DNA from 3 places in the Flexivirga sp. genome. Region 3 is predicted to be linked to each of the others. Evidence: predicted binding sites of a transcription regulator. Region 3 holds the regulator's gene; each other region holds the start of a gene.
What was found. Region 3 encodes LexA, which represses DNA repair genes until DNA is damaged. Its sites were predicted from a motif close to TCGAACANNTGTTCGA; they were not measured.
Positions count from the first base shown of each region.

Region 1: ACTHL4_RS09575 (DUF222 domain-containing protein) is a predicted target of LexA. The motif match lies at 5,475-5,490, and genes of this name have one in related genera.
Region 2: ACTHL4_RS03860 (DUF222 domain-containing protein) is a predicted target of LexA. The motif match lies at 2,219-2,234, and genes of this name have one in related genera.

Region 1 is NZ_JBQCGS010000057.1:10,352-18,048, forward strand. Features, by position in the region: gene hrcA (heat-inducible transcriptional repressor HrcA) at 35-1,060, shown strand; gene dnaJ (molecular chaperone DnaJ) at 1,094-2,221, shown strand; gene ACTHL4_RS09560 (16S rRNA (uracil(1498)-N(3))-methyltransferase) at 2,228-2,965, shown strand; gene ACTHL4_RS09565 (ArsR/SmtB family transcription factor) at 2,966-3,730, opposite strand; gene ACTHL4_RS09570 (MFS transporter) at 3,827-5,209, shown strand; gene ACTHL4_RS09575 (DUF222 domain-containing protein) at 5,570-6,952, shown strand; gene ACTHL4_RS09580 (hypothetical protein) at 6,977-7,150, shown strand; gene ACTHL4_RS09585 (PhoH family protein) at 7,272-7,697, shown strand, end outside.
Region 2 is NZ_JBQCGS010000021.1:30,621-38,317, forward strand. Features, by position in the region: gene ACTHL4_RS03845 (metal ABC transporter permease) at 1-173, opposite strand, end outside; gene ACTHL4_RS03850 (metal ABC transporter ATP-binding protein) at 170-1,003, opposite strand; gene ACTHL4_RS03855 (metal ABC transporter solute-binding protein, Zn/Mn family) at 1,000-1,899, opposite strand; gene ACTHL4_RS03860 (DUF222 domain-containing protein) at 2,314-3,690, shown strand; gene ACTHL4_RS03865 (class I SAM-dependent methyltransferase) at 3,757-4,365, opposite strand; gene ACTHL4_RS03870 (alpha/beta fold hydrolase) at 4,451-5,218, opposite strand; gene ACTHL4_RS03875 (aminopeptidase C) at 5,219-6,547, opposite strand; gene ACTHL4_RS03880 (MFS transporter) at 6,588-7,697, opposite strand, start outside.
Region 3 is NZ_JBQCGS010000043.1:7,598-15,294, forward strand. Features, by position in the region: gene ACTHL4_RS07160 (vitamin B12-dependent ribonucleotide reductase) at 1-1,257, opposite strand, end outside; gene nrdR (transcriptional regulator NrdR) at 1,362-1,862, opposite strand; gene ACTHL4_RS07170 (hypothetical protein) at 2,150-2,608, opposite strand; gene lexA (transcriptional repressor LexA) at 2,929-3,645, shown strand; gene ACTHL4_RS07180 (NAD-dependent protein deacetylase) at 3,741-4,586, opposite strand; gene ACTHL4_RS07185 (GOLPH3/VPS74 family protein) at 4,610-5,275, opposite strand; gene ACTHL4_RS07190 (LysR family transcriptional regulator) at 5,399-6,319, shown strand; gene ACTHL4_RS07195 (ComEC/Rec2 family competence protein) at 6,335-7,697, opposite strand, start outside.

The DNA of each region.
Region 1 (7,697 bases), on a different contig from region 3:
CGTAGGGCCCGGGCGAGTGAGGAGGTGACCGGTCATGAGCGACGAGCGCAGGCTGCAGGTGCTGCGAGCGATCGTGCAGGACTACGTGTCGACCTCCGAACCGGTCGGTTCCAAAGCGCTGCTGGAGCGTCACCAGCTGGGGGTCAGTGCGGCCACCGTGCGCAACGACATGGCCGCGCTGGAGGAGGACGGGCTGATCGCCGCGCCGCACACCTCCGCCGGCCGCATCCCCACCGACGCCGGTTACCGGCTGTATGTCGACAAGCTCAGCCAGATCAAGCCGCTCTCCCGGGCCGAACGCAATGCCATCGAGGCGTTCCTGGTGCGGTCGGTGGATCTGGACGACGTGATCTCGCGCACCGTGCGGCTGCTGTCGTCACTGACCGGGCAGGCGGCAGTGGTGCAGTACCCCTCGTTGAATGCCGCCAAGGTCCGGCACGTGGAGCTGGTGCCGCGCTCGGCGGACCGCCTCAGCCTCATCGTGATCCTGTCGACCGGTCAGGTCGAGCAGCGCGTCATCGACCTGGGCCGGACGATGACCGAGGCGGAATCCGACGAGCTGATCCATCAGTTGCGGGCCGGCCTCAACGACAGAAGCGCCGGCCTGCGTCGCGCGGTGGCGGCCGGCGCGTTGCGGGACTGGGCCGCAGGTCTGGCCGAGGACTCGTCGGATGCCCGCGTGACCGTGGTCGAAGCGGTGGCCGCCGCTCTGGCGGAGGAGCGCGAGGACCGCGTCGTGCTGGGTGGCACCGCCAACCTGGTGCGCTCCAGCGACTTCGCGCTCTCCCTCGGGCCGCTGCTGGACGCCCTGGAGGAACACGTCGTACTGCTGCGGTTGTTGACGCAGGAGGGCATCGAGCCGACCGAGGGCGTGGCGGTCCGCATCGGCACCGAGAACGCCATCAGCGGCCTCACCGGCACGTCGATCGTGACCACGGCATATGACGCGGGAAGCCTGGCGAGCCTGGGCGTCCTCGGTCCGACCCGCATGGACTATCCCTCGACCATGGCGGCGGTGCGTGCGGTCGCACGCTACGTCGCCGACATCCTGGAAAACTGACCTCGAACCGCACCAACAGCTCGAAGGAGCTTCGTGAACGACTACTACGGCGACCTGGGCGTCGCGCAGAACGCGAGTCCGGAAGAGATCAAGCGGGCCTACCGCAAACTGGCCCGCAAGCTGCACCCGGACGTCAACCCGTCCGAGGAGGCTTCCGATCAGTTCAAGAAGGTCGCGCAGGCGTATGACGTCCTCGGCGACGCCGAGAAGCGGCGTGCCTACGACATGGGCAACGATCCCTACGCGACGGCCGGTGGCGGCGCGGGCTACGGCCAGGGCTTCTCGTTCTCCGACATCATGGACGCGTTCTTCGGCGGTTCCGGCGCCGCCCAAGGCGGCCCGCGTTCGCGCACGCAGCGCGGCCAGGATGCTCTCATCGCGGTCGAGATCGACCTGGGCACAGCGGTTTTCGGTGGTGCGGAGGAGTTGACCTTCGACACGGCGGTCACCTGCTCGGTGTGCCACGGTGACGGGGCGCGGCCGGGCACCGGCAAGCACACCTGCGACATCTGCCATGGCAGCGGCCAGGTGCAGGAGGTGCAGCGGTCCTTCCTCGGCCAGGTGATGACCACCCGGCCCTGCCAGGCGTGCCGCGGTTACGGCGAGATCATCGACGACCCCTGCTTCAATTGCTCCGGCGAGGGCCGGGTGCGTGACCGGCGGACCATCACCGTCAAGGTGCCGGCCGGCGTCGACACCGGCACCCGCATCCAGTTGACCGGTGAGGGCGAGGTCGGCTCCGCCGGCGGCCCAGCGGGTGACCTCTACGTCGAGGTGCGGGTGCGCAAGCACCCGACCTTCCAGCGACGCGGCGACGACCTGCACTGTTCGGTCGAACTGCCGATGACCGCTGCAGCGCTCGGCACCGCGCTGCCGCTGGACACCTTCGACGGCGAGCGTGATGTCGAGATCCCGCAGGGCACCCAGCCGGGTGACGTCATCACGCTGCGCGGTCTCGGGGTGACGCACCTGCGCTCGCAGGTCCGCGGGGACCTGCTGGTCCACGCCAATGTGCGGGTGCCCACCAAACTCGACCCGCAGCAGGAGGAGCTGTTGCGGCTGCTGGCCAAGGAGCGTGGCGAGGAGCGCCCGGAGGCGCGCTTCGGCCGGGTCGAGAAGGGGCTGTTCGGCAAACTGCGGGACGCCTTCCAGGCCAAGTAGCCGCCGGTGACCGCACGCCTCTTCTTCGCGACCGTCGGTGCGCTGCATGCAGCCGCCGTCGGCGGCACCGTCACGGTCAGCGGTGACGAGGCACGGCACGCCGTGGTGGTCAGCCGCCTGGCGGTCGGCGAGACCGTGCAGGTGGCGGACGGATCGGGCCGGGTCGCCGAGGGCCCGATCGTCGCCGCAGCCCGGAACGGCTTGACCGTGCAGATCGCGACTCTTCGCGAATCCCACCGTCCGGCAACCCGTTTCGTGCTCATGCAGGCGCTGGCCAAGGGTGGCCGTGACGAGCAAGCCGTCGAGGCTTCGACCGAGCTCGGCGTGGACGCGGTCATCCCGTGGCAGGCCGATCGCAGCATCGTTCAGTGGCGCGGCGCCAAAGCGGACAAGGCGCACGCGAAATGGGAATCACTGGTCGTCTCGGCCAGCAAACAGTCACGCCGCCCGACCGTGCCGGACGTCGAGCCGCTGGTGACCAGCCGGAGCGCACCGGCACGCCTGCAGGATGCCGACGCCGTCGTCATACTCCACGAGGAGGCGGACGTCGCGATCGGCGAATTCGACGTGCCTGCAGGAGAAGTCGTCGTCGTGGTCGGGCCTGAGGGCGGGATCAGCCCCGACGAACTGACGGCGTTCGAGGCGGTCGGCGCTCGCGCCATACGCCTCGGGCCGACGGTGCTGCGTGCGTCCAACGCCGGCCCGACAGCGCTCGCGGTCCTGTTGGCCCGCAGCCGCTGGTGATCAGCCGGCCAACTCCTGCGAGATCGCCGGCGCCAGCCGCGCGAAGCCGGCCGCGCCGGCCGAGGTCAGCGCGAGTTCGCGCGGGCGCGGACCGTCGCAGACCCAGGCACGGTCCCGCGCGGCGGACAGGATGGCCGCACCGAGCGCGCCGGCCAGGTGCTCGCGCTGCTCCGTCCAGTCCAGGCAGAAGCGCAGCGTCGGCCGGTTCAGGGCCTCGACCGCCGCGAGATCCACGCCCCAGGACGCCAGGTGGTCCTGCGCTCCGGGCCCGAGCTCGAAGCGATCGGCCGGGACCGGTGCCGACAGGCGGTCGCCGACCCGGCGGCGGGTGTCGGCGTGTGCGTCGAGGGCGTGCAGCACACCCGTGTCGATCAGGGCGGCGGTGATCGCGACACCGAGCCGGCCGGCGAAGTGGTCGTAACAGGTGCGCGCCGTGCGCAGCCGTGCCATCCGGGTGCCCGTCCGCAGCGAGGTGATCGGGGGCAGCGGGGTCATCGCGATCAACGCCTCATAAGCGGCGGCCACTTGCGCGTCGGCCAGATAGTAGAAGCGGTGCCGACCACTCACCTCCACCTGGACGATCCCGGCATCGAGCATCCGCCGCAGGTGACCGCTGGTGGTCGCGGCGCTGACCCCGGCCTCCGTCGCCAGGCGCGACGCGGGCAGGCGCCGCCCGTCGATCAGTGCGCCGATCATCCGTGCCCGAGCACGGTCGGCGAAGACCGCGGCCACGTCCGCGACGTCCCGCTGCTGCTTCCCGGTCATGTCGCCATTCTGGCCGCCGGACGTTTCGCCGGCCACCGAAGCGTCCGCTCTACGGTTCGGTGAGCGCCGAAGGTTCACGGCCGCAGGCTGGTGCGTATGACGACAACGGAATCCGCACCGGCCGGCACGGCGCAGGGCGGGCGTGGCCGCAGCCTGCTCATCCTGTGCTCGGCGATGTTCCTGGTGTTGCTCGACGTGTCGATCGTCAACGTCGCGCTGCCCAGCATCGAGCGGGGCATGGGCGGCGGCACGGCCGGCGCGCAGGCGGTGGTCGACGGCTACACGGTGCCGCTCGCGGCGTTGTTGCTGACTGCGGGAACCGGCGCCGATCGGTGGGGCGCGCGTCGTGCGTTCGTCGTGGGGCTGGTGGCTTTCGGCATGGGCTCGATCGGATGTGCGGCGGCATCGACGCTCCCGGTGCTGGTGACCGGCCGGGTGGTGCAGGGCGTTGGTGCAGCGGCGATGTTGCCGGCCAGTCTGTCGCTCATCACCGCGATCTGGGAGCACCCGGACGAACGGGCTCGGGCGATCGCCGTGTGGTCCGGTGTCTCGGGCTCGGCGGTCGCGCTCGGGCCGCTGGTCGGTGGCGCGCTCATCGGCGTCGGCAGTTGGCGCCTGATCTTCCTGATCAATGCGCCCGTCGTGGTCGCGGCAACGGTGGGTGCGGTCACGTTGCCGCGCGGCCGGACCCAGCAGCGGCCGCTCGACCGGTTCGGCGCGGTGACCTCGACCGCGAGCCTGGGATGCGCGATCGCCGGACTCATCGAACTCGGCCGCGCAGGGACCAGTCCGGTCGGATTGCTCCTCGTGGCGGCGGCCGGCGCAAGCGGAACGGCGTTCGTGGTCGGGCAGCGACGCGCCGCGGCGCCGATGGTGCCGCGTGAGCTGTGGCGCAACCGCGAGTTGCTGCGGGCGTCTGCCGGATCGCTCGGGATGAACCTCGTCGGGAACGGTTCCCTGCTGGTGCTGGCCTTCCTGCTCCAGACGGTGCAAGGCAGGGACGCCTTCTCCGCCGGCCTGGCGACATTGCCGATGTTCGCGCCGCTGACACTCGTGCCGTTGCTGGCGCGCCGGCGGATGGTGCGGATCCGTCCCGTTCGGCTGATCCGCGCCGGGTTCGTCGTCGGCGTGCTCGGCGAACTGTCGCTGGCGCTCGCGGTATGGCGCGCACCGCACGCGCTGCTGCCCCTGGTCCCCGGGATGCTGCTCGCGGGCGTGGCGCTCGGCATGCTGGTGATGCCGCTGGTCGCGACGTCGGTGGCAGCAGCGCCGAGCGCAGCGGGGGTGGTGGGCGGCCTGAACAACGCCGCCCGGCAAACCGGAACGTCGTTCGGGGTGGCGTTGTTCGGTGCGATCGCCGGCTCCGTCACTGCACCCGGCGCCACCTGTCGTATGGCGTGGTGCTTCGTCGTCGGTGCCGGCGTCTGGCTGCTCGCGATGTGGCTGGCGGCAGGCCGACGAACGAAGCCGATCGAGTAGCGGGCGAAGCGGCACAGCGTCGATCGAGTAGCGGGGGAGCGAAGCGGAGGAGCGTATCGAGATCAGCGCCCGAATCCGCCAGAAGCTGTGTGGCCGAGCTCGCGCCCTGAGGAGTTCGTGAGGGACGAGCGAGCGTCTCGAAGGGCACGTGCGGAAACGTGCGTCGGTCGAGTGCCGGAGGAGCGGAGCGAGGGAGGCGTATCGAGACCACGCCCCCATCGGAGCCTGGCGACTGCGGACGCCCGGCAGACAGTCAACCAGTTAATCAGAAATGTGTTCGATGAAATGCTAGCCGTTGTCAGTGTACTCCGGTATCCTGTGGGTAGACGAAAACACAGGCAGGTCAGGGGGATTCATGCCATGAGCATCAATGATTCAGTGGTGGATGCTGCCTTGGTCGCGCAGCCGGGGCGTGGCCCGGAAGTGCTCTCCGTGCTGCAAGCGGCCGCGGAAGTTTTGGACGAGGTTCCCGGTGCGGTGCACCAGCTCGGTGAGGACGAGGAGGGCGACCTGGTGACGGCCCTGTTGCGGCTGCAGGGCCGGTCCGCGCAGCTGGTCACCCTGGTGGCCGCAGACGCGGCCGAACGGGGCGCGGTCGACCGGTCGGACGCGGCCACCACGGCCCAATGGTTGGGCGCTCATGTCGTCGATGTCCCGGTCGAGCCGAAGACGGTGCGGACGATGGCCGCTGTCGCGGACGCGTGCCGGGCGCGGAAGAACACTGTCATCGGCCAGGCTCTTCGAGACGGGTCGTGCTCGGTCGAATCGGCACGGACCGCCCTGACGCAGGCGGACAAGGTGGGGCCGGTGATCCCGACCGCCGACCGTGACGAGGTGCTGGGCTGGTTCCTGCAGGTGGACTCTTCGCTGGGGTGTGCCGGTCTGACCCGGCTGACACGGGAGATCCTGGCCCGCTACGCCCCGGACAAGCTCTCCGACGACGACGAGAAGCTCGAAGACACCGAGACGCTGTCGTGGTCGACGACACCGACCGGGATGACCCGGCTGGTGGCCGAGTTGTCGCCGGCGAACGCGGCCATTCTGAAGGAAGCGATCAACGCCAAGTCGGCGCCCGATCCGGCGAAACCCGATGCCAGCACGGGTCACGGGTCGGGTGCCGTCTTCGGCCTCGGCGGCGCCGACACATCCGAAGCCTTCGATCCGTCCGCAGGTTCGGGTGAGCCGGTGCGTGATGAACGCTCGGCGGGCAAGCGCCGGGCGGACGCGCTGATGGACCTGGTCGGTGCCGGCGCCCGTGCCGCGGCGGGGGACGGTGTGCAAGCCAGTGCCGCGACAGTGTTGCTGACCATCGGGTTGGACACCCTCACTTACGGCAGCGGCCCCGCGCACACCAGCACCGGCGACGTGATCGATGCGGGCGCGGCGCGGCGGTTCGCCTGCACCGCCGACCTCATCCCCGCCGTCCTCGGTGGACCCAGCGCTCCCCTCGATGTCGGCCGGCGAGAACGCCTGGCCACCAGGGCCATCCGGGCCGCGGTGATCCTGCGCGACCGGGGGTGCACCTTCCCCGGCTGCGACCGGCCACCCGGGTTCTGCGAAGTCCACCACGTCACCCCTTGGTGGGCCGGCGGCCACACCTGCCTGACCGACTCGGCATTGTTGTGCGGCAGGCATCACCACACCGTGCACCGGCAGGGCTACATGGCCGAGGTCCGACCCGACGGCGTGCACTGGATCCTGACACCCGGCCTGATGCCCGGCCACCACACCGCGGCAGCCTGAGCCTTGAGGCGCAAGAGGGCTGTGGTGACATTCGGAGCGGTCCGCGTCGTCGATCTGCCTTCCCGGTGGTCGATCGGCGACCGCAACGAGCTCCCGGCACGACTCATGCGGCAGGGGAGTTCCGCCGTCTGCAACATCAGTGGATTGGCGGCGTGGTGGAGCGCACTGCCGATCGGCATGAGCAAGCTCGAGCGGTGACGGGGCTCCGTCGCGAAGATACGAGAGCGAGGTCGTCTCGGCGGACCGATGGGTCCTACGGGGCGATCGGGCAGCAAACGATTCGAAGGCGTCGGTCATCGCCCGTAGAATGGGACGCACGATGACAAGTGATGATCATGATCCTCAGCCCGGGTCGCTGAAGCGGTCGGCCGACAACACCGGCACCGACCCCGGCGCACCGGGCGACGTGCACGCCCAGCACACCATCGAGGTTCCGCCGGACGTGTCGATGGTGACGCTCCTCGGGCCGCGCGACGAGTTGCTACGCACCATGGAGCGGGCCTTCCCGAAGCTGACCATCCACGTGCGGGGCAACGTCTTCCACCTGGCCGGCCCGCCCGCCGACATGGCACTGGTCGAGGAACTGCTCGACGAGCTGCTGACGGTGCTGGACGCGGGCCAACAGCTCAACCGTGACGCCGTCGAGCGCTCGATCGGCATGCTGCGGGCACGGACCCGCGAGCGTCCGGCGGATGTGTTGACGATGAACATCGTCAGCAACCGCGGTCGCACCATCCGGCCGAAG
Region 2 (7,697 bases), on a different contig from region 3:
AGGCCGGCGACCGCGCTCGGGAAGGACAGCTCGGCGGTGCCGTGTACCGCGAAGGCCATGTCCCGCATCACCACGAACGGCGCCACCAGTCCGCAGGTCAACGCGATCAGCGTCGCGGCGATCAGGGCGTGCTGGGCGAACGGATAGTGCAGCATGTCCAGCATCTGGCTCATTCGCTGACCGCCAACTCGACGGAACCACAGTGATGGGACTGCTCGGGCGACTCGCCACCGCCGACGACAATGACCCGGCCGCGCACCCGCAACACGTCCACGGGTGCGCCATACAGACTGGACAGACGCTCGGTGGTCAGCACCTCGTCGGGCGTGCCGACCGCCCAGTTGCCGCCGACGAGATAGATGATGCGGTCGACATAGGGCAGGATCGGGTTGATCTCGTGGGTCACCATGACGACTGCCGTGCCCGCCGAGCGCCGGCGCCGGTCCAGGAGTTCGAGCACACCTTCCTGGTGCCGCAGGTCGAGCGACGTCAGAGGTTCGTCGCACAGCAGCACCTGGGGGTTGCTCATCAGGGCTTGCGCGATCCGCAAGCGTTGTTGTTCCCCTCCGGAGAGTTTGCCCACGGGCGCATCTGCGTATGACGCCGCGCCCACCGCGCGGATCATCTCGTCGGTCGCCACGCGCACGGCGGGACGCGCCCACGGCATACCGAAGCGGTGCCCGTCGGCACCGAGGGCCACCAGATCCCGTCCCCGCAGCCCGAGGTCGCCGTCGAAGATCTTCTGCTGCGGCACGTAGCCGACGTCCGAACTGCCGCGGGAGGGTTTGCGGCCCGCGACCTGTACGGTGCCCGCGGACAACTCCTGCAGGCCGAGCAGAGCTCGCAGCAGCGTGGTCTTCCCCGCACCGTTCGGGCCGAGGATCGCCACGAACTCCCCCGGCTGGACGCCGAGGTCGAGCTCCGACCACAGGGTGCGTCCGCCGAGCGTGAGGGTGGCGCCGCGGAAGTCGATCACCGGCGCCTTCGGTGGCGTGCCTGTCATGCTGATCTCTCCAGCGCCGCAGCAAGTGCTTCGGCCTGCTGCAGCTGCCACGACTGGTAGTCCGTGCTCTTGGCTGGCATCGTCTCCGTCACTGCGACCCGCGGGACGCCGGCGTCCTTCGCCTGTTGCTTCAGCTGGTCGGTCTGTTTGTCGGTGACCTGGCTGTTGTAGATCAGTGCGCGCACCGATCGCTGCTGCAAGGCCTTGTCGAAGGCAAGCGTATCGCCCGGGCTGGGGTCGTCCCCCTCTTCGACGGCCCGCGGGAAACCGGAGGGGATGCCCAGCCGCAGCCCGGCATCGGCCAGCAAGTAGCCGGCGACCCGCTCGGTGTACGCGATCTTCGCACCGCCGTCCTTGGCCCTGATCGTGTGCAGGACCTTCTCGACGGGTTTCAGCGACGTGGCGAACTTCCTTGCGTTGCGGCGGTATTCGCCGGCATTCTTCGAGTCGATCCTGCCCAGCTCGGTCGCGACGGCGTCGGCCACCTTGGGCATCGCGGGTATGTCGTACCACAGGTGCGGGTTGGCGTCCTTGCCCTCGACTCCCAACACCTTCGCTGCGGTGACCACGGTCTGGTGCCGTGAGCCGGCGGCGGAGGTCAGCTCGTCCATGAAGCTGTCGTACCCGAGGCCGTTCTCCACGACCAGGCGGGCGTCGTAGACCGTCGCGGCGTTCTTGGCGTTGGACTCGTACCCGTGCGGGTCCATGTTCGGATCGCTCAGCACCGAGGTGACGTCGACGTGATCGCCGCCGATCTGCCGGACGATGTCGCCGTACACGTTGGTGCTCGCGACCACTCCGATCCTGCCGTCCGACGTCCCCGCATCCTGACCGGAACCGCAGCCGGACAGGACGAAGACCGGCACGACCACGGCCGCGACCCACGCCAGACGCATGTGTTCCCTCAATTCGTATTGATAGTCATTCTCGTTAAGAACACACTAGCAGTGGCTGTCGGCCGGCACGAATCGGCGTCGCACGGCCGACTCCCCGCCGATCGAGGAGGACGAGGCGCCAGCCGAGCACCCCCTGCGCTGGTCGAGGAGGACGAGGCGCCAGCCGAGGCCGTATCGAGACCTCGCCCGCCAGCACAAGCCCTTAGGCGGGGTGGCCTGGGGGTGGTCCTTTACGACCATCGGTCACCTCTCGGGCGGGACGACGGGTCCGTCGGGGCGGATGACGGCGGCTTCGCGGGCGCAGTGCCGATACGTTTCACCGCAAACGTGTTCGAAGAATTTCTAGGTTTCCCCACGCCCCTGCGGTAGAATCAAAGTACGTCGAAAGCATTGCGCGGGAGGGAGGTTCGCGACATGGATGCCAATTCCCAGCTGACCGGCGAACCTCTCACGCTCTCCCGCGTGGGCACCGGTTCCGAAGACGTTGTCACACCTGCCGCGCCCGGTCGTGGACCGGAGTTACTCGCCGCGCTGCGCACGGTCGCGGACCTGTTGGACGAGGTGCCGGGGGCGGTGCACCAGCTCGGCACCGAGCAGGAGGACGAGTTGGTCGCGGTCCTGCTGCGGTTGCACGGCCGGTCCGCGCAAGTGGCCACCCTGGTGGCCGCCGACGCGGTCGACCGGGGTGTCGTGTCACCCTCGGATGCGGCCACCACCAGTCACTGGATCACCGGACACCTCACCGCACAGGCCGCGCACGGACAGGGCGGTGGGGTGCTGGTCGAACCGCGCACGATCCGGGCGATGGCAGCAGTGGCCGACGCCTGCCAGCACCGCAAGAACACCGTCATCACGCAAGCGTTACGGCAAGGGACCTGTTCGGTGGAATCCGCCCGAACCGCGCTGACCCAAGCCGACAAAATCGCACCCGTGATCCCCACCGCCGACCGCGACGAAATCCTCGGCTGGTACCTGCAGATCGACCCCGGCCTCGGATGCGCCGGGCTGACCCTGCTGACCCGGCGGATCCTCGCCCGATTCGCCCCCGACCAACTCTCCCGCGAAGACGAAAAACTCGAACGGGTCGAAACCCTGTCCTGGGGCACCACCCCCACCGGGATGACCCGGGTCGTCGCCGAACTGGCACCCGCCAACGCCGCAATCCTCAAAGACGCGATCACGGCCACCTCCGCACCCAAGCCCGCGAAACCCACCAACGACAGCCAGGAGCCGGTGCGGGACGAACGGTCCCCCGGCAAACGCCGCGTCGACGCCCTCATGGACCTGGTCGGTGCCGGCGCCCGCGCCGCGACCGGGGAAGGCGTCCAAGCCGCCGCAGCCACCGTGCTCCTGACCATGAACCTGGAAACATTGACCCACGGCAGTGACGGGGCAACCACCACCACCGGGGACGTCCTCGACGCCGGCGCCGCCCGCCGCCTGGCCTGCGCCGCCGACCTCATCCCCGCCGTCCTCGGCGGACCCAGCGCCCCCCTGGACGTCGGCCGCCGACAACGCCTGGCCACCAAAGCCATCCGGGCCGCAGTCATCCTGCGCGACCGGGGTTGCACCTTCCCCGGCTGCGACCGACCACCCGGATTCTGCGAAATCCACCACCTCACCCCCTGGTGGGCCGGCGGCCACACCTCCGTCATCAACTCCGCACTCCTGTGCAGCCGCCACCACCACACCGTCCACCGGCAGGGTTACATGGCCGAGGTCCGACCCGACGGCGTCCACTGGGACCTCACACCCGGGCGCATGCCCGGACACCACGCCGCAGCAGCGTGAAACCAGCTCTCGGCCGCTGTCTGGCTCCGACGCCACGAACGCGACCGCGAACGTCGCGCCCCAGGATTAGACGGCCTCGAGGACGAAGAAGAGGAAGCACAGGAACGACTTGCCTTCGTCCAAGCCGTCCGGGAGCAGTTCCACGGGAGTGTTCGGCGCCGGTGGTGGCTCGCTGATAGTAGTGATTCGGAAGCCCGCGGACGTGAAGGAGTCCGTCATGGTGTGCAGTGGCCGGTGGAAGAACGTCAGCCACACTGTGTGCCCGGAGAACTCGTAGTCCTCGGTGTACTTCGTCATGGCAAAGTAGTCCAGGTCGGGATGGACGACCGGGAAGATAACGGGGTGGTTCACCGACACCAGCAGTCGACCACCTGGCTTGAGCACACGCCGGATCTCGGCGAGCGGCGCGGACCAGTCATCCAGGTAATGCAGCACGAGCGAGGCGATGACATCGTCGAACTCCGCATCGCCGTACGGCAGCGGCTCAGCGAGGTCGGCGACACGCAGGTCGACCTCCGGGCCGAGGCGGGCGCGTGCCAACTCGATCATGGCGGCGCTTCGGTCGAAGCCGTGAACGTGAGCCCCGGCGTCACGGAGGGTGGCCGTCGTGGGACCCGAGCCGCATCCCGCATCGAGGATGCGCCGTCCGGAGACGTCCCCGGCGAGACGCAGCATCGCTGGCTTCTCGTAGTAGGCGTTGAACAGGCCGGTCTCGTTCTGTTTCGCGTACGCCTCGGAGAACCGTCGTAATCGGCGTCTGTCATGTGTCCGGCGAGCCCAGCCAGTCAGCAATCGTGCGACCCAGCGCGCGATCGGCAACGGCACTCATGTGGTTGCCGGGGATCTCCACGAAGGTGCCGTGCGGCACGGCATGCGCAAGCCGCTCGGCGCCCTCGCGGTGGTCGTCGTCCTGGGCACCGCACACCGCGAGCAGCGGCTGCGACACCTTTGCCAGCTCAGCCGGATCGGTGCGCACACTGGAGCGCCAGACACCGCGCAGGGCGACCGGGTCGGAACCGGTCTGCCGCATGAAGATGCGCGCCTTACCGGCGGCCGACCGCTTGTCGACCTCCTGATCGAGGTCGAACGCGGTCTCGTAGACGTCATCACGCGTCTTGAGGTTCTCGATGCCGGCCAGCCCCATCCCCGCGGTGATCACGTGCGCCGGCCGGGCACCGCGTAGCACCATCCGGATGGTGGTGTGCGCGCCGAGCGAGTAGCCGCCGAGGTCGTAGTCGGTCAGGCCGAGGTGCTCCACGAGCGCTGCGCCGTCCATGGCCAGCACGTCCGGCGGGTATGCCGCCGCGTCGTGCGGTTGCGCACTGTCGCCGTGGCCGCGCAGGTCCGGCATGATCACCCGGAAGCCTTGCTCGGCAATGGCTTCCGCGTGGCCGTAGCGGATCCAGTTGGTCAATGCGTTGGAGACGAAGCCGTGGATCAGCACGACCGGCCGGCCGTCACCCAGCTCGCGCCATACGAGCTGGGTGCCGTCGAACGAAGTGAATTGGTGGCGTGTCGTCTGATCCATCTAGGCGAGCGAGCCCATCGGATCCCAGGCGGGCAGCACGATCGGCTCGGCGTTCAACGCATCCTGCAGCTCGGCCGGCAGGCTGTCGCGTCGCGCGGCGATCTCGAAGACGTACTCCCCGAACCACGAGTCGTTCATCGTGTAGAAGCCCTTGTCGGCCCGCTCGTCACCCCAGGAGTTCTCGACACGCCACTTGCGCGGTGTGTCACCGTCCAGGTCGACACCGGTCAACAGCATGGCGTGCGTCATCAGCGTCTCGTGGAACTCCAGCCGCGCTGCCTTGTCCAGCTCGAAGCTGGTGTCGTAGATGCCGGCGAAATCGAACAGCGCCGCGTCCCAGACACCGGCCTCGCGCTCCATCATCTGTCCCACGTCACAGCCGAACCAGACCGGCTCACCGGACTTGATCGCCTCGGCCGCCAGCGTCTTCAAGGTGTCCGACGGGACGTTGAGGTAACGCACCGGCGCTCCGCCGACGATGTTGCCCAGATGGTCGACGGTGAAGGTGCGGCCGCGAGGGCTGGTCGAACGCGGGTCGTCCACCAAACACACGTAGTCATTGACGTCGACGGTGAGATAGCGATCGCGGAACTCCGCCGGTGTCAACATCCCGTCGCGGTGGAACTCGCCCTCGTCATCGGTCCACTGCCACTCGAACTCGGTGGGCGGCGTACCCAGGTGAATGGCCAGGATCCGGTAGGCCGCCGACATCACCCGCGAGCGGATCTGCTCGACGGCAGCATCGTCGCCTGCCACCCGGATGTCCCGCGCGGCCTGACGCAACAGGCTGCGCAGACTCTTGTTCATCGCCGCCGTGTTGGACGACGACTCCGTCTCCGGCATCACCGACTTGGGCACGACGCCGTGCTTGGTGACAAGTGCCGCAAACATGTTCCACTGCCCGCCGTCGCCCATCACGTCCTCCAGCACGAAGGACAGCGTGCGGTCGTCCGAGGGACGGTCGGACAGCTCGACGATCGACTGCAGGAAGTAGTTGCAGCGCTCGAGCTTGTCCCAGAAGAGGGGGTAGTTCTGCGAGAGCTCGAAGTCCTTGACGCCCAGCTTCTCCATCACACCGGCGCGCAGCAGATTGAGACCGGCGAACATCCAGCAACGGCCGCTCTTCTGCTGGTTGGTCACCGGCCACTTGTCGAGCCGGTGCGACATGGACCGGTCGATGCGGGTGACGACCGACCGGTCGAGCGCGACCTGCGTGATCGGAGTGCTCGTCACGGCGTTCTGGAACAAGCGATTGACCGAGCGGGCGTCGAACTCCTTGCGGAGAAGTTCGACGTCCTGCTCGGTCAACGGGTTTGGAGTGTGGCTCATGAACTCAGCTTCTCACGAGCCCGGGGAGGATGGACAGCGATCACCGCACTGGGTCGATGCTGCGCTCCTCCTCACGCTCGTAGTCATCCAAAGCGCCTGCGGCGCCACCGAATTCGTCGCCGACCTCGTGAGAGATCTGCTCGGGCGAGTCGGCTCCTGCGACGTGGTGACCGTCCTCGTCCATACCCTTGTCGGCGGCAGCCAGCGTGCGGTGCGCCGTGCTCAGCAGAACAGCCGCCAGGACCGCGGTCACCGCAGCGATGGCGAACGGCAGGTGCAGGTTGTAGTGCTCGACCAACTTGCCGGCGACGAACGGGGCGAGACCGCCGCCGATGAAGCGGACGAAGCCGTATGCCGCCGAGGCGACCGGTCGCTCGACCGGCGAGATCACCATGACCGCCTGGGTCGTCAGCGTGTTGTTGATGCCGATGAAGATGCCGGCCGCGATGACGGCGCAGATCAGTACCGTGCGGTGGGTCGGCCAGATCGCGATGATCGCCAGGTCGACCGCGAAGAGGGTGAGGGCGGCATACAACGTTGGGGCAGTGCCGAAACGACGCTGCAGCCACGGCGCACCGAAGACAGCGAAGATCGCGACCAGGATGCCCCAGCCGAAGAAGACGAAGCCGAGCTGGATCGCCGACAGCTTCATCGGGAACGGCGCGTAACCGAGCATGGTGAAGAACGCCCAGTTGTAGAACAGCGCCGCGACACCCATGGTCAGCAGGCCACGGTGGGTCAGCGCCTTCAGCGGGGCGAGCACCGAGGTGTGCGTCGCGGGCTTCGGGGTCTCCGGCAGGAAGAAGACGGTCGCGATCAGCGCGATGAGCATCAGCACCGAGACGCCGAAGAACGGTCCACGCCAAGACATTTCGCCGAGCAGTCCGCCGAGCAGCGGGCCGCAGGCGATACCGACGCCGAGCGCCGTCTCGTAGAGGATGATCGCGCCGGCGAACCCGCCGGTCGCGGAGGACACGATGACCGCCAGCGAAGTCGCGATGAACAGCGCGTTGCCCAGGCCCCAGCCGGCCCGGAAGCCGACGATGCCGTTGATCGAACCGGCCGCGCCGGCCAGCCCCGCGAACACCACGATGAGCGCCAGCCCGGCGATCAGCGTCTTCTTCGCACCGATGCGGCTGGACACCGCGTT
Region 3 (7,697 bases):
GGTCGGGAAGTCGGCGAAGCAGATCGAGATGTCCATCGCGGTGATGACCAACTCGGCGACCTTCTGGAAAGTGGCGGCGTCGAAGGTGTCGTCCTCACGCAGGAACTTCAGCAGGTTGAGGCTCGCCAGGTTGCAGGAGCTGTTGTCCAGCGACATGTATTCGGAGCACGGGTTGGACGCCGTGATGCGGCCGGTCTCCGGGTTGGTGTGCCAGGCGTTGATGGTGTCGTCGTACTGCAGGCCCGGGTCGGCGCACTCCCAGGCGGCCTTGTTGATCTTGTCGAAGAGGCTGCGCGCGTCGATCTCCTCGATGACCTCACCGGTATTGCGGGCGCGCAGCCCGAACGAGGTGCCCTCCTCGACCGCGCGCATGAACTCGTCGGTGACCCTGACCGAGTTGTTGGCGTTCTGGTATTGGACCGAGGTGATGTCCTTGCCGCCGAGATCCATGTCGAAACCGGCGTCACGCAGCGCGCGGATCTTGTCCTCCTCGCGCGCCTTGGTCTCGACGAACTCCTCGATGTCGGGGTGGTCGACGTCCAGCACGACCATCTTCGCCGCGCGACGGGTGGCGCCGCCGGACTTGATGGTGCCTGCGGACGCGTCCCCACCGCGCATGAACGACACCGGCCCGGAGGCGGTGCCACCGGAGGACAGCAGCTCCTTGGAGGAGCGGATGCGGGAGAGGTTGAGGCCGGCACCGGAGCCCCCCTTGAAGATGAAGCCCTCTTCCTTGTACCAGTTGAGGATCGAGTCCATGGAGTCGTCGACCGAGAGGATGAAGCACGCTGACACCTGTTGCGGCGACTTGGTGCCCACGTTGAACCAGACCGGGGAGTTGAAGCTGAACACCTGGTGCAGCAGGGACCAGGTCAGCTCGTGCTCGAAGATCTCGGCGTCGTCGTCGGTCGCGAAGTAGCCGTGTTCCTTGCCGGCGCGCACATAGGTGAGCACGACCCGGTCGATGAGCTGCTTGAGGCTGCTCTCCCGCTGTGGCGTGCCGACCGCGCCACGGAAGTATTTGGTGGTGACGATGGTGGAGGCGTTGAGCGACCAGCTGTCGGGGAACTCCACACCGCGCTGCTCGAAGATCGTCTCGCCGGTCTTCCAGTTCTGCTGGACGACATCGCGCCGCTCCCAGGTGACCTCGTCATAGGGGTGCACCCCGGGCGTGGTGAAGATGCGCTCGACGGTCAGGCTCTTGCGCGCGCCGCTGCCGCGTCGCGCCTTCGAGCCCGCGTCTGCCGTGTCGGTCATGTCCAACTTCCTTTCCCGCCCGAAGGCGGTCGACTGTGCTGCGGGATGTGTTGTTGCCGTGTGGTGGTGTTGCCGTGGTGCTGCGGACTGACGTGGAACGTGCCTCAGTCGCCGGCGGGTTCGCGGCCCACGGCGTGATCGGGCTCCACGCCCGTCGCCGGACGTTCGGCACGCAGCAGCGCGATAGCGGCCTCGAAGTCCTCGAGGTCGTCGAAGGCCTGGTAGACCGAGGCGAAACGCAGATAGGCGACCTCGTCCAGGCTGCGCAGCGGGCCGAGGATCGCCAGACCCACGTCGTGCGCGTCGATCTCGGCCGCCCCCTGGGCGCGGATCGACTCCTCGACCTCCTGCGCGAGCAGCGCGAGTTGGTCCTCGCTGACCGGGCGGCCCTGGCATGCCTTGCGCACACCGACCAAAACCTTCTGGCGGCTGAACGGCTCGCTGGCACCCGAGCGCTTGACGACGGTGAGGCTCGCAGTCTCGGTCGTCGAGAAGCGCTTACCGCAGTCGGGACACTGCCGGCGACGCTTGATGCAGGTGCCGTCCTCGCTCGTGCGACTGTCGACGACGCGACTGTCGTCATGACGGCAGAACGGACAATGCACGGTCGACTCCTCTCCCGGGAACGCCGCCCACGATGCGCCGCCACGGACCCGCACCCTGTGGACGAAGCTGTGGGTGAACGGTGGACGATCTGGGGACAACGCGCTCTGGCATGTGGACTAGATGTGGACGAATCCCATCGGTGTAACTACTAGATATAGGGATCTTAGGCCGGTCCCACCACAAGTGCAAGAGCCGTCCGCCATGCCGCGAAACGCCCTGGTCAGCCGCCTGGAACCCGCGCGTCACGCCCCTCACCGGGGCGGCGCACGGACACCGCTGCAATCCCTCAGCGCGGCAACCGCAGCTGCTGTCCGGCCACCACCTGCAGGCCGTTGAGGTCGTTGGCCAGGGCCACCTTGGTGACCGCGTCGGCGACCGGCATCGACGGGTAGGCGCGGTGCGCCACCTCGGACAGCGTCTCGCCGTCGTGGACGGTGACGGTGTGCGTCACCGGCGCGGAGGTGGTGGCCCAGGCGCGGGCCGCCGCTCCCCCGCCCACCAGCATGACCACAGCGACGAGCGCCACCAGCAACCGGCGACCGCGGGCCGTCAACCGCAGCCCGCTTGCGCCATCCGCCGCGTCGACACGGACGCCGACCCGCTCGCCACCGCCGCTGGCCGCCGGGCCGGTCGGAACCACCCGCAGGTGCCGACGACGCCCACGGCCCTCGGGGACCTCGGGGGCCTCGGGGGCTCGATCGGCCGGCGGGTCGACCATGACGTCCCACGGTGCCACTGCACTCATCTCTTCCTCCTGAAACCTCGGCGCGACCGGATGCGCACCGTCCCTGCGACGGACCTGGCCCGAACAAGCGTGCGATCGGACACCTGTCGGATGTATAGCACGGACGTTCGACATCGTCGAGACACGCGTCGTACAGATGTTTGGAAACTGTGTCCGAAACCCATACGCTGTTTTCACGAAGCCAAGGCAAGCACCGAGCACCGACAGCCGGCGCCGATCCAGCTCCACATCCAGCACCCACTCACCGCACGGACCACGGTCCGCACGGACGCTCGCCGGCCGCTTCGAGCGAACTGTTCGCCGAGGAGGAGATGACAGCGATGGCACAGGTGCACGAACTTCCCGATCGCGCCGGAGAGAGCCTGACCACCAGGCAGCGCAAGGTGCTGCAGGTGATCCGCAATTCCGTGGACCGGCGCGGCTACCCGCCGAGCCTGCGCGAGATCGGGGACGCGGTCGGCCTGACCAGTCCCAGCTCGGTGGCGCACCAATTGACGATGTTGGAGCGCAAGGGTTACCTGCGCCGCGACCCCAACCGCCCCCGAGCCATGGAGGTCATCGACCCGGACGGCACCGACACCCGCGGCTACCGCGGCGGCTCGAGCGTACGCAGCGCCGAGGAGTCGGGCGTCGACGAGACCGGGCTGGGCGACGCACGACCCGAGGCGTCATACATCCCCGTCGTGGGGCGGATCGCTGCCGGCGGTCCGATCCTCGCCGAGGAGGTCGTGGAAGACGTCTTCCCGCTGCCCAAGCAGATCGTGGGCGAAGGTGACCTCTTCCTGTTGAAGGTCGTCGGCGACTCGATGGTCGATGCGGCGATCTGCGACGGCGACTGGGTCGTGGTGCGCCAGCAGCCCACGGCGACCAACGGCGACATCGTAGCGGCGATGCTCGACAACGAGGCGACGGTCAAGACGTTCAAGCGCACCCGGGGCAAGGTATGGCTGATGCCGCACAACGACGCCTACGACCCGATCGACGGTGACGATGCGACGATCCTGGGCAAGGTCACCGCGGTACTGCGCCGGGTCTAGACCACCCCACCACGTTTCTCCCCCGCTGCGTTCCTCCGCATACGTCGCGGCGGCCCCCGATCTTCGTGTGAGGGTCGGGCGTGGATCGGAACAGCTCAGCCGGTCAGCGCGGCGGCGAGCGCCGTCAACGTCTCACCCAGCGGCGCATCGACGCGCACCGACACCTCCTCGTCGGTCGCGCGCGTCCAGCCATGGGTGACCACGGCGACCGGGATGTGCTCCCGGACGGCGCGGCGGATGAATCGATAGCCCGACATCACGGCCAGGGACGAGCCGAGCACCAGGACCGCACGCGCCGCGTGGACCTGCGCGAAGCAATGCTCCACCAGAGGCTTGGGCACGGATTCGCCGAACATCACCACGTCGGGTTTCAGCAGGTCCGAACCGCAGACGACGCAATGCACCAGTCGGAATCCGCCGATCAGTGACTCGGCGATCGCCACGTCCCCATCGGGTCGCAACGGACCGTCCGCCGACCGGTCGAAGTCGGGGTTGGCCAACTGCAGCCAGGCGTCGACCGTCGAGCGTTCGTAGCGTTCGCCGCAGTGCATGCAGACCACGTGCGTCAGGCTGCCGTGCAACTCGACCACGTTCCGGGCACCGGCCGCCTGGTGCAGTCCGTCCACGTTCTGGGTGATCACCGGACCGACCAATCCGGCGTGTTGCAGCGCGGCCACGGCACGATGGCCGTCGTTGGGCTCGGCCGCCGCGAAACGCGGCCAGCCGACATACGAACGGGCCCAGTAACGCCGCCGCGCGGCGGGGCTGGCGAGCAGTTCCTGAGCCGTCATCGGCTGGAAACGGCGCTTGCCGTCAGCGCCCCGGTAATCGGGGATCCCCGAGTCGGTGGACAGCCCCGCGCCGGTCAGCGCCAGCACCCCACCGCCGGCGACCAACTCGGCCAGGGCTGTCAGGTCGGTTGTCAGATCGCGGGCCACCACAACGGCAAAGCTCTCACATCGGTTCAACTACCCGCGATCGCGGCACTCGTGGCAGCGGTGGTGGCAGCGATCAGGGCAGCGTTCGTGGCCGCCTGTGCACTCTTGATCGCCGCCGCCGCCGCGCCCGCGGTCCAGTCCTGCTCGCCCACCGCCTTGGCACGTCTGGTCAGCTCCCGCCCTGAGACGCCGAACTGCCGGGCGTCATACACCTTGGTCACCGCGTCGGCGGCGCCGAGGAGTGCGACCGTGGACCCGGTGTGCAGATCCGGCCGGGCGGTGCCGGCGAGGACGCGTCCGGCGGCGTCCAGCAGGGTCGCGCGAGCAGCCAGGTCGACGACCGGATGCTTCTCGGGGCGCAGGAACCCTCCCGGCTGGTGCCGGACCGCGCCGTCGGCGACCAGCCGGTGGTAGACGCGGTCGGCCATCCCCTTGGCCAGCGCGGGCAGCGCGCGTTCCGGTTTCTTGCCCGCCTTCTGCACGAACACGGCCAGCGCGTGATCGAGCAGGGGGTCGCCGCCGGGCCGGCCATCGATGACCACGAGCCGGCCGCCCTGCACCGCAACCCGCTCGTATGCCGCCAGCTCGCACAGCACCGCCCCGGAGAGTGCCAGATCGAGTGGAGCGTGTCCGGCCAGCCGGCCACCCTCGGGGCTGGTCGCCATGAGCAGAAGTTCCGCACAGATCAGCATTCACCGACAGTACGTCGCACACGCTCGCCACAGATCCATCCGCGGACGGACAAACTCCGTCGCAAGGATTAGCAATCACGGAAAATTCGTCCCTGTGGATAACCCGCTGTTATCCTCGTGATCATGATCGATGCGGCGGGACTCAGGGTCATCAAGGCCATCAGCGACCACGGCAGCTTCACCGCCGCGGCCGCCTCGCTGGGCTATTCACAGCCGGCCATCTCGCAGATGGTCCGTCGCCTCGAGGACCGCACCGGCACCGTCCTGGTCGAGCGGCTGGGTCGCAGTGTGCGGCTCACCGAGGCGGGCCAGGTACTGGCGCGGCACGCCAGCCCGGTGCTGGCAGCACTGGATGCTGCCGAGTCGGAGGTGGCGGCGATCGCGGGCCTGCGGGCGGGCCGCGTGCGGTTGATGGCCTTTCCCTCCTCCTCCTCGACGCTGGTGCCGCGAGCGCTGGCGCTGGTCAAGCAACGGTTCCCCGACGTGCAGGTGAGTTTCACCGAGGCCGAGCCGCCCGAATCCCTGGCCGCGCTCCGCTCCGGGGAGTGCGACGTGGCGGTGGCGTTCGCCTATGAGGGCACCGACCTGGCACGCGGCGAGGAGGACATCGACTCCTTCGTCACCCGCAAACTGCTCGACGACGAGGTGCGGCTCGCGCTGCCGCTGGACCACCCGAAGGCGAAGTCCCGGAAGGTCAAGCTCGCCGACCTGGCGAGTGAGCCCTGGATCGCCGGCTGCCCGCGCTGTCGTGGCCACCTGTTGTCATTGGCCGAGCGGGCCGGATTCAATCCCGACGTCGCGTTCGAAACCGAGGATTACGTCGCCGTGCTCGGGCTGGTCTCCGAGGGCCTCGGGGTCGCGCTGGTGCCGGACCTGATCCGCCGCTCCGCCGGCAATCCGGGTGTCGTCACGGTGCCGATGGATCCGGCGTCACGCCGGGCGGTGTATGCCGTCACCACGCCGGACCTGCAACGCGTGCCTGCGGTGTCGGCCACCCTGGACGCCCTGTGCGAGGCAGCGCGGTCCAAGAACGTCTGCTCCTGAGCACCGGGTCGCTCGTCAGGGCCGGGCGACCAGCGGCACACCGTCGCGCGCGACGATCGCCACGTCCCCGCCCCGGTCCGTGCGCTCGACCGTCGAGCCGCTGTCGCGCAACAGGTCGAGCGTGCGCGGCGCAGGATGGCCGTAGTCGTTGTGTGCTCCCACACTGATCACCGCGATGGGCGCGCGCACCGCGCGCTCGAGGTCGGCGTCCTGGTTGGCCGATCCATGGTGTGGGACCTTGAACACGTCGATCGGCGGCGCCGCCGGCAGCCGGCGCAACTGCGCCAGGATGAGGGCGGCGGCCTCCCGCTCGATGTCACCGGTCATCAGCAGGCGCAGACCTCGCGTGCGCACGTCGAGCACGATGCTGGCGTTGTTCTGCACCGAACCAGCGCGGATCACGCGGGTCGGGCCGAGAACGAGCGCGTGGACGGCGCCGATGTCCAACACGTCGCCGGTGGCCAGTGACTGCACCGCCAGCTGATGCTGCGCGGCCACCGCACGCACCAGTGGCTCCTCGCTCGCCTCCTCATCATCGCCGGAGGGCGCCATCGAGGAGACCGGCGTGGCGTAGAGCGCGTGCACGGAACGCCCGTCGAAGACGGCCGACAGCCCGCCGACATGGTCGGCGTGGAAGTGGGTGAGGACAACCGCGTCGATGACACGGACCTGCAGCCGGTCCAGGCAGTGATCCATCGCGGCCGGTTCGGGGCCGGTGTCCACGACCACCGCATGCCCGGGGCCGGCGGCCAGCACCCCGCCGTCGCCCTGCCCGACATCGCACGCCACGTAGACCCAGCCCGGGGGCGGCCAGCCGTTGATCGGCGTCGGCGCCCACGCCGCTGCTGCCAGGACGGCTCCGGCGCCGGCCAGATAGGGCCGCACCCACAGCGTGCGCAACAGCCACGTGCCGGTGCAGAGCGCCACGAGCGTCAGCGCCGCCAGCAACACCGCACCGCCGGCGCCGCCCAGCCACGGCACCGTGCCGAGCGGCACGCGGGCACAGCTGTGCGCGATCCAGGCGATGCCCTGCGTCGGCGCAGCGGCCAGCCAGGCCGGAAGACGGGCCAGCTCGACGCTGACCGGTGCGACCAGCACGGTGAGCACGCCGCACATCGTCGCCGGTGCCACCAACGGTGCGGCCAACACATTGGCCGGTATGCCGATCAAGCTCACCGACCCCTGCAGCAGCACGATCACCGGTGCGCACATCGCCTGGGCGGCCATCGGTATGGCGATCGCCTCCGCCAACGGCGACAACGGCCGCGGCAGGAACCGCCCGATCCGGTCCGCCCACGGCCGGGCGAAGAAGAGCAGCCCGGCCGTGGCCAGCGTCGACAGCGCGAAGCCGTAGGACGCGGCGAGCCATGGATCGATC